2 regions of the Sphingobacterium sp. HJSM2_6 genome follow, and region 1 is predicted to be linked to the other one. Evidence: riboswitches for the same ligand, from Rfam matches in the RefSeq annotation. Region 1 holds a riboswitch; the other holds the start of a gene.
The links. Region 1 has a riboswitch for S-adenosylmethionine ahead of metE (5-methyltetrahydropteroyltriglutamate--homocysteine S-methyltransferase). Riboswitches for the same ligand answer to the same signal wherever they lie in the genome.

Region 1 (5,334 bases):
TGAGTGAATGCGTATCCAGCTAATTGTTCACCGAAATATTCAACCATGTCATTACGTTCGAATTCTCCGTGTACTAATACATCGATATCCAATTCTTCTTGTAAACGAATAGTTCTTTCAGTTTCTTCAGCGATTTCTTTATCGTATTGCTCTTGGCTGATCGCTCCTTTTTTCAAATCTGCTCTCCATTTACGGACATCTTTTGTTTGTGGGAATGAACCAATAGTGGTCGTAGCGAATGCTGGTAAACCAAATTTAGCTAATTGAGCAGCTTTACGTTCGTCAAATACGGAAGTACGTTTTGCATCCTCATCTGTAATATTGTTCACACGATTTTTAACATCAGGCTTATGAATCAATGGAGATGTACGACGACTTTCTGCAGCAATTTTATTGGCTTCGAAACGTTTTTGTGTCTCTGCATCAACCTCAGCATCTGCCAATACCGCTAAATCTTTTACCTCTGCTAATTTTTGTTTAGCGAAAGCTAACCAATTCTTAACTTCAGCAGGTAATGATTCTTCATTGTTTTCATTGTCCAAATCAAAAGGAACATGCAATAAAGAAGAAGAAGGTGCAATCCATACACGGTCTTTACCTAAGGCATCTACTGCTTGTTTAATTTTTGTTAATGATTTTTCATAATCATTTTTCCAAATGTTACGGCCTTCAACAACACCTAAAGATAATGTCAAAGAAGCAGGAACTTTGGCTAATATGCTGTCGAGTTGGTTTTCTCCACGTACTAAATCGACATGAAGTGCATAAACTGGTAAATTTAATGCAGTCTCTTCATTATCACGTAGAGCCTCGAAGTAAGTTGCAACGATTAATTTGATACCTTTTGCTGCTGTAGCGAATTTCTCGAAAACACGAGCATATAGTGCACGAGTAGCATCATCAATATCTAAAGCTAGGAATGGCTCATCAATTTGTACATATTGAGCACCTGCATCTGCAAGTTTTCCTAAAATCTCTTCATAAACTGGTAATAAATTATCGATCAAATCGATACGGTTGAAACCTGTTTCTTTTTCTTTACCTAACAATAAGTAAGAAATAGGACCAAGTAAAACTGGTTTAGTTTCAATTCCTAATTGTTTTGCTTCATTATATTCATTTAAGAATTTTTCTGAAGTCAATTTAAATTCTTGGTTTTTTACAAACTCAGGCACAATGTAGTGATAGTTTGTGTCGAACCATTTTGTCATTTCCATGGCAGTAACATCTACTCCACCTTCTTGGAAACCACGTGCCATCGCAAAATATAAATCTAGGTTATATTGACGATCTATTTTATTCAATAATGAATTATAACGTGCTGGGATAGCTCCTACAGTTAAAGATAAATCTAAAACTTGGTCATAAAATGAGAAATCATTGGAAGGAATCAAATCGATACCATTATCTTTTTGAGTGTTCCAGTTGCTTTCACGGATTTTAAGTCCTGCTTGCAATAATTCTTCCGCGCTGATTTTTTTCGCCCAATAAGCCTCATTAGCTTTTTTCAATTCGCGGAAAGCGCCCACGCGTGGGTAACCTAAATTGTTTGTTAATAACATAAAGTATTGTCCTTAAATTAATTTACTAAAATCATTTGCTAAGAGAAGGCTATCATAGATTAGTGAAGCCAGCTTATCTTTCCCTTTTCAGGTAGAATGTAGCACCTTGTCAAGTGACAGGTTGCTAAGGCTTCATTGGGTCTAGTCCCTCTGCCTTTCTCTATAAGCGGTGCTAAGGTATGAATTAAAATTCTTATTTCCAAGAAACTCTTTTACAGTAATCGGAAAGACAGCTTAAATTCACAATAATGGGACGCAGAATTACGGATGATGAAAATTATTCACTGTCTATTTTAAAAACAAACCCATTCATCTTCTTCAGATCATATTCGTTGCTAAGTTTTCATTTTTCATTTATTTTTTCCTATAATAGTCAACAAATGAAAAGAATAGTCAATCTTCTACTGTTTGCAAGTCTTATTCAAGCCTGTCAAACAAATTCTAAATCTACAGAAACGTCTGCTAAATTTCCGGATGATTCGGTTGCTTTATGCAGTACTACAAGTATACCCTCACGATTTACAGCTGCACAAAATAGCCCAACGGATTCCATCGTACGTAAAGGAAAAGATGCTGCCGAAATGGTTCGCATGCCAGGTGGAAAGTTTACGATGGGAAGCGCCACTTTTCAAGATGCACAACCCTTACATGAAGTTGAACTTTCTCCATTTTTAATTGATGTACATGAAGTCACCAACGCACAATTTGCAAAATTTGTGGAAGAGACTGGGTACAAAACAGTTGCTGAACGACCTTTAGACCCCAGTGATTTCCCTGGTGTAGATCCTCAATTATTAGTTCCGGGATCTGCGGTGTTTAAAGCGCCTGAACACGTTCAGGGAATGGAAAATCACCTGCAATGGTGGTCTTATGTGCCAGATGCTAATTGGAAGCACCCAGAAGGCCCCAAAAGCTCCATAAAAGGGAAAGAAAATCATCCTGTTACGCAACTCGCCTATCAAGATGCGGAAGCCTATGCTAAATGGGCTGGCAAAAGGTTGCCCACAGAAGCTGAATGGGAATATGCAGCCAAAGCGGGTAAACACAGTAATGAAACTTATTATTGGGGTGCTGAAAAATTAGAAAATGGCAAATGGTTAGCTAATATTTACCAAGGTGAATTCCCTAGCCACAACAGCAAGGAAGATGGTTTTGAAACCAGTGCGCCTGTAAAATCATTTCCACCGAATGATTATGGTCTTTACGACATGGAAGGCAATGTTTGGGAATGGTGCTCTGACTTTTACAGACCCGATTATTACCAACAAAGCTCAAAATCTAATCCAAAAGGTCCTTCCGATTCTTACGATCCTCAAGAGCCAAATACCGTAAAAAAAGTACAACGTGGAGGATCTTTTCTATGCAACGATCAATATTGCGAACGCTATAAAGCTGGAAGTCGTGGAAAAGGAGAAATCAACTCCCCAACCAACAATGTGGGCTTTCGATGCGTTATGGATATTTAATAATTAGGTTTATTAACTCCTAAAAAAAGCGCTGTTTCGTAGGAAACAGCGCTTTTTTTAGGAGTTTGTTCTATGCTTATTGCGCATTTAAGAACATTGATTTTGTACTGTATAATTCTCTAAAATGAGGATCTTGTAAATCTTTTATGAAGCGAATAGCTTCTCCAGTAGATTTCATTTCAGGGCCTAATTGTTTATCTACCTCTGGGAATTTCGAGAAGGAGAATACAGGCTCTTTAATGGCATAACCTTGAAGTTTACGTTCAATAGTAAAATCTGACAATTTATTCTCTCCTAACATTACCTTGGTGGCGATATTAATATAAGGAACATCGTATGCTTTAGCTATGAATGGAACCGTACGTGAAGCTCTTGGATTTGCTTCAATCACGAATACGTTATCATTTTTAATCGCAAACTGAATATTCAACAAACCTCTTACGTTTAATGCTTTTGCCAATTTGATGGAATACTCTTCCATTTTATCTTGAACCGCTTGTGTTAAACTAAATGGAGGTAATACGGCCGATGAATCACCCGAGTGAATACCAGCAGGTTCAATGTGTTCCATCATTCCGATGATATGAACATCATCCCCATCAGAAATAGAATCGGATTCTGCCTCTTCAGCACGATCTAAGAAATGATCGATTAGGATATGGTTGCCTGGAAGATTCTTCAATAAATTAACAACTGCTTTCTCTAAGTCCTCATCATTGATGACGATACTCATTCCTTGACCTCCTAATACATAAGATGGACGGACAAGAACTGGATAACCTACTTCATTTGCTACTTTGATTGCTTCTTCAGCAGAAGTTGCTACTCCATATTTAGGATAAGGGATATTTAACTCTTTCAATAGATCAGAGAAACGACCTCTATCTTCCGCTAAATCCATATCGGTAAATGAAGTTCCAATTATCTTAACTCCGATTTCCTCAAGACGTTCAGCCATTTTTAAAGCAGTCTGACCTCCTAATTGTACAATTACACCAACAGGTTTTTCCAATTCAATAATCTCGCGAACATGCTCCCAAAACACAGGCTCGAAATATAGCTTGTCTGCCATGTTAAAATCAGTAGACACCGTCTCTGGGTTACAGTTCACCATGATTGCTTCATAACCACATTCTTTTGCAGCTAACAATCCATGAACACAAGAATAATCAAATTCAATTCCTTGGCCGATACGGTTTGGACCAGATCCAAGTACAATTATTTTTTTACGATCTGAAGCTATAGATTCATTCTCTTCTTCAAACGTTGAGTAATAGTAAGGGGTATGTGCGGGGAATTCCGCTGCACATGTATCCACCATTTTATATACTCTATTTATTCCTAATTCCTTACGACGAGCATATACTTCATCTTCATTCGTATTTCCTAATAACCAAGCGATCTGAACATCTGAATATCCTTTTTGTTTCAAGGTCATAAAGAAATCACGAGGTATGTTATTTAATTGATATCGACGAAGCTCCACTTCCAATTGCACCAATTCTTGGATTTGTACCAAGAACCATTTGTCTATAAGGGTCGCTTTTCTTATAGACTCCAAAGGAACGCCTAATTCGAAAGCATCTTTAATATGGAAAAGGCGATCTGCACTTGGGTGTTCCAAGCTATACATAATCTCCTCTAAATTTCTTGATTGTCTGCCATCAGCTCCTAGCCCTGCTCTACCTGTTTCAAGAGATTGAGCTGCTTTTTGCAATGCCTCAATGAACGTACGTCCTATCGCCATTACTTCCCCAACAGCTTTCATTTGAAGACCTAATTCTTTATTAGCTCCTTTGAACTTATCAAAATTAAAGCGTGGTACTTTAACAATTACATAGTCTAAAGTAGGCTCAAAATACGCCGACGTAGTTTTTGTAATCTGGTTTTGTAATTCATCTAAATTATAACCAATCGCTAGCTTAGCTGCAATCTTTGCAATCGGATAACCCGTAGCTTTTGAAGCTAAAGCGGATGAACGAGATACACGTGGATTGATTTCAATAGCGATAATTTCTTCATTTTCTGGATTTACTGAAAATTGAACATTACAACCACCAGCAAAATTACCAATCGAGCGCATCATTTTGATTGCTTGATTACGCATATCTTGGTAACATTTGTCCGAAAGTGTCATTCCTGGAGCTACGGTAATCGAATCTCCGGTATGGATACCCATTGGATCAAAATTTTCGATGGTACAGATGATAATTACATTATCATTTGTGTCGCGCAATAATTCCAACTCAAATTCTTTCCAGCCTAATACAGCTTGTTCTACAAGAACCTCATGCGTAGGTGAAGCA
Region 2 (5,334 bases), on a different contig from region 1:
TGCTCGAACAACCAATAAGGCATAGGAACCAAAACCAAAATAGATAAATGCAAAACAGAGCAAAAGCAATTGAAGTGTGGGTTTATTTTTCTTCTTTGCGATCCATAAACCATAAAGCATTAAACTTACTAAGAGCACAATAAAGGTCATTATTCCAGTCCCAAAAGGTAGGCTCAACCCATTCACAAAGAATAAATCAAACTGTGCTGCTAACTTTACAGAATATTGAATTACTCCCCAAAGAATAAATGCTAACAAAGTCAATCCCCCAATAAAGGATTTCAGGATTCCTTGCCAAGAGATACGATTGGATTTTCTAAAATATACCAGCAATGTTAAAGCAGGAATACTGAGTAAATTCAGCAAGTGTACACCGATGGATAAACCCATCACAAAAGCAATAACGATTATCCAACGATTTGAATCTGCTTCATCTGCCCTTCGCTCCCACTTCATCGCCAACCAAAAAACGACAGCCGTACACAAGGAAGACATCGCATATACCTCCGATTCTACAGCAGAATACCAGAAGGTATCTGAAAAACTATAGGCCAATGCACCTACCATGCCTGCACCTAAAATTTTAAAAATATTTAAATCATCATGGGGATTCGTTTTGCTAAGTATTTTTCGAGCTAAAGCCGTAATGGTCCAAAATAAAAATACAATAGTTAAGCCGCTGCAAATAGCAGATCCCACATTCATCATGTAGGCTATTTTTGAAGTATCACCGAAAGCTAAATTGGAAAATAAATTCTGAATTAAAAGAAATAATGGCGCACCGGGTTGGTGTACAATTTCTAATTTATAGGCCGAGGCAATAAACTCTCCCGTATCCCACCAACTGGTCGTTTTATCGGTACAAAGGATATAAACGATCGTGGAAATCAATCCACACATCCATCCAAGTAGGTTATTCCATTGATTATACTTCATCATAGCTTAGCTGTTAGTTACAATAAATGTAAAGAAGTTTCTTTACTCCATTGTGGGATTAACAGTATTTAACAAAAGAAGGTTTTATAGCTTGGGAAAATCGCTTCAAATTAAGGATTAGTGGATCAGGTATTGTGGCAATGCTTCTTGTGGTATTAGGGGTATGATTTAAAAATCATCTTCAATTATTTCTGCCACGCGGCCCACCTGCCCATCCGTAAGTTTCACCTTTATCCCTCGGGTATGAAAATTTGCAGAGGTCAAAATATTTTTCACAATACCTTCCGTCAATTCGCCAGTACGTTGATCTTTTTTTAGGATGATATTGACTAACATTCCCACCTTTATATCAGCTCTATTATTTGGATTTGGCATATGTATTTTATTTTCAACAAAAATAGGTTTAATATCATCGACAGCGAAATAAAACTATTAAATAACAAGAGAGTCAAGCTGTTTTTGCTTGACTCTCTTATTATTTGAGCTAATCGTAGGGAACTTATACAAGTTTCTCCACAATCTTTTTAGTAGGACCTGGATTACTCATGGTATAGAAATGCATTACTGGTGCTCCAAATTCAATTAATTCTTTACATTGTTGCACCAACCATTCCTCTCCTACCTGTCTTACATCAGCATTTGTCTTACAATCTGCTACGGCATCACTCAAGTCTTCTGGGATATCTAAGTGAAATATTCGAGGTAAAGTAATCAATTGATTTTTACTAGTCAATGGTTTTAACCCTGGAATAATAGGCACATGAATATCATTTTCCCGACACTTAATGACAAACTCTTTATACTTTTCAACGTTGAAAAACATTTGGGTTACAATAAATTCGGCACCCATCTCTACTTTCTTTTTCAACCATTTAAAATCTGTATTAAAATTGGGGGCTTCAAAATGTTTTTCAGGATAACCCGCTACACCGATACAAAAATTTGTTTTCTCGGCAATAGTAATATCCTCATGCAGGTATCGGCCTCTATTCATATCCACCACCTGCTCTAGCAATTCTGTGGCATAGGCATGTCCACCTGGGGTTGGAATAAAATCAGCATCTCCTTTTCGAGCATCACCTCGCAGTACCAACACATTATCGATTCCTAAAAAATTCAAATCGATTAAAGCATTTTCCGTTTCCTCCTTCGTAAAACCACCGCAAATAAGATGCGGAACTGCATCCACTTTATATTTACTCATGATAGCTGCACAGATAGCAACGGTTCCTGGTCGTTTTCTATAAGAAACTCGTTCCAATAAGCCACTGGAATGTTGCTTATATAGATAATCCTCCCTGTGGTAAGTAACATCAATGAATGGTGGTTTAAACTCCATCAATTCATCCATAGTTTTAAAAATACTCTGTATACCTTGTCCTTTAGCTGGAGGAAGTAATTCGAAAGAATATAAGGTTTTACCTTTTGCGTTTTTAATATGATCTATAATTTTCATAAAAATATATTAAGGCTTAGAGAAAACGCAGTGTGGGTCTGGTTTGCAGCTTATCTTTCCCTTTCGGGGTAGAATGTAGCACCTTGAATGAATCAGGTTGCTAAGGCTTCAGCGGGTCTATTCCCTCTACCTTTCTCTATAAGCGATGGCTAATATCGTCAATCCTAGAGGAATGACAAAATATAATACTAAAAAAGATGATAAGAATTGGATTATTGCTCTAAATACATAGCAATCAAACCCTCTGGTAGTTTAACGACGATCACCTCTTCCTCCTGATCAATGCCTACGATTAGATCTTCATTGAGTGGAAATAAGACTTCTTTTTCCTCCATAGCGATCGTCGCAATAAATTGTTGGGGCATTTCCTGAACTTCTGTAATTTCTCCCAATTCACCTTCCACCTCATCAATTACCAAATATCCGACTAAATCAGTATACCTAAAATCATTGGGATCACGCTCCGGCATTTTTTCAAGGGGTAAATACATCTTTTTACGCACCAAAGGTTGTGCTTTATCAATATGATCGACATCTTCAAAAGAAACATAAGCTGTACTATTGTTGTGGAGTTTTATCTGATCCACAAAAAAAGGCACTAATTTATTATCAATTTCTATAAAGATAATATCCAAATCTAAAGCTGCATATTCTTCGAACTCGAAGAATAGTTGTAATTCCCCCTTCAATCCTCTCGATTTACTAATATAACCTATATAAAAACTTTGATCTATTGTCATGATGTATCTTAAACGACAAAAATACGCAATATAAGTGGAAAAGGTTCATCGTACATCACTATAGCGTTTAGATAAATGTTCCAAACCCAACAAAAGAACTTAAGCTATCCTAAGAATAATCACACTTGAATTAAATAAAAACAACTAATTGACCTAATTAAATAAATATTAATTTAATAATTCAATTGTTCGTTACAATATCAATCGTTTGCACAATTTAAGCAATCGTTTGATATGGCTTCACTAAAATTATTAATTAACAATTACTTTATCATTGTATTAAACAAACCCTAATTATGGTTCCCCAGAACCTTAAAACTTTAATTGAATTAAATATGTATAAAAAAAGATTACTCAATTTTTTTTTAGCTAGTACACTATGCCCCTTTTCAGCAGCATTTATACTAGCATCCTTCAGTCAACTTGAAGCAAGGGCAACGCCAAACACTTGGCCAAGTCCCATCAAGGAGTCTAATTTCCAGCAAAGCATCCAAGGAAAGGTAAGCAATAGTGCTGGTCCTATAGAAGGAGCGACTATTGCAGTCAAAGAAAATCCAGCAAAAGCAACATCCTCAAATAATAAAGGTGAATTTTCCATCGATGCTAGTGTAGGACAAACATTAATTATCACAGCTATAGGCCATGAGAAAAAAGAAGTCAGCATTACTGCTGCGACTTTAACCATCAGCCTAACAGAAACCAGTGATAATATTGATGAGATCATTGTTGTTGGATACGGATCAACCCAAAAGAAAGAAAGTCTAACAGGATCCCTATCTACGGTATCGGGTTCCAAATTAAGAGATGTAACCAATCCATCAGTAGAAAACATGTTGAACGGTAAAGCCCCTGGAGTATATGTTGCTCCTGGAACGGGACGTCCTGGTGCACGCGGTGGCGTTGTTATTCGTGGACAGGCGACATTAAGTGGATCCACAAGTCCTCTATGGGTGATTAACGGGGTAATTTTCGGAAATAATCCCGGCGATTTAAATCCGGATGATATCGAAAACATCGCCATTCTAAAAGATGCTGCTTCTACCTCCGTTTATGGTTCTCAAGGAGCTAATGGGGTTATCGTCGTAACGACAAAAACCGCATCTTCAAAAGACCTTAGCTTATCCTATTCGACCAAGGTAGGTTTTAACCAATTGACCAACGGAAATCTTCAGATGATGAATGGCTCCGAACTCTATGATTATTATGCCTCATTTAGCAATGCCGATGTCATTAAATTCCCACGTTGGAAAGAAGATCTTAAAAACAGCAATTTTGATTGGTGGAATTTAGCTACCCGAAATGGTTTTACACAAAACCATAATGTTTCCCTCAATGGAGGAACAGAGAAAGTGCAATCTTATTTATCACTTGGATATTATAATGAATTAGGAGCTGTAAAAGGATACGACTTTGACCGTTACAATGTGCGGTTGAATACGGTTTTCAAACCTTTCTCTTGGTTAGCAGTAAAACCTAGTTTAGTTGGAGCTAGACGTGGAGTAGATGATAGGCAATACTCAACTACAGCGATGTACTCCAATTTACCTTGGGATAGCCCATACGATGAAAACGGACAATTAGTACCACATCGTGCCAGCTCATGGGTCAATAATGCCAGTACCAATTACTTATATGACCTTCAGTGGAATAAATATGGTAATACGAATTATGAATTGATGGGTAACTTAGACTTTGATGTAAAAATTACAGATTGGTTAACTTTCTCTTCTGTGAATAATTACATTGTGAATACCTATTCCTCTTTTGGCTATGAAGATCCAAGATCAAATGCAGGAATTGGTGTAACAGGTCGTTTGACAAATTACCGTTCAGAATACAACAAAAGATACAGCAGTCAGATTTTCCGTTTCAACAAAACATGGAATCAACACAACTTAAACGGTTACTTAGGATATGAATTCAATGATTATACCACTAAAACCTTAGATGTTGCTGGAACAGGATTTATCCCTGGATTTGAAGTACTCGATGTCGTAGCAAAACCAGAAAAAACAAAAGGTGGAATCAGTGAGTGGGCAAAACAGTCGGTATTATCTGTTGCAAATTACGAATACGCTAATAAATATTTAGGTCAGGTATCCTTCCGTAGAGATGGAGCATCTTACTTTGGTAACAACAATAAATATGGTAATTTCTTCTCGATTGGTGCAGGATGGAACATCCATAATGAAGAATGGTTTG

Region 2: it holds a riboswitch for S-adenosylmethionine, as region 1 does, so the genes downstream of both, ACFRAE_RS07400 (methylenetetrahydrofolate reductase) here and metE (5-methyltetrahydropteroyltriglutamate--homocysteine S-methyltransferase) in region 1, are expected to answer to the same signal.

Annotation. Positions count from the first base shown of each region.
Region 1 is NZ_JBMOXB010000002.1:33,173-38,506, reverse strand. Features, by position in the region: gene metE (5-methyltetrahydropteroyltriglutamate--homocysteine S-methyltransferase) at 1-1,562, opposite strand, end outside; SAM riboswitch class I at 1,633-1,731, opposite strand; gene ACFRAE_RS02690 (formylglycine-generating enzyme family protein) at 1,943-3,028, shown strand; gene carB (carbamoyl-phosphate synthase large subunit) at 3,105-5,334, opposite strand, start outside.
Region 2 is NZ_JBMOXB010000006.1:123,793-129,126, reverse strand. Features, by position in the region: gene ACFRAE_RS07410 (DUF2723 domain-containing protein) at 1-939, opposite strand, end outside; gene ACFRAE_RS07405 (YwbE family protein) at 1,105-1,311, opposite strand; gene ACFRAE_RS07400 (methylenetetrahydrofolate reductase) at 1,436-2,392, opposite strand; SAM riboswitch class I at 2,440-2,537, opposite strand; gene rimM (ribosome maturation factor RimM) at 2,605-3,132, opposite strand; gene ACFRAE_RS07390 (SusC/RagA family TonB-linked outer membrane protein) at 3,468-5,334, shown strand, end outside.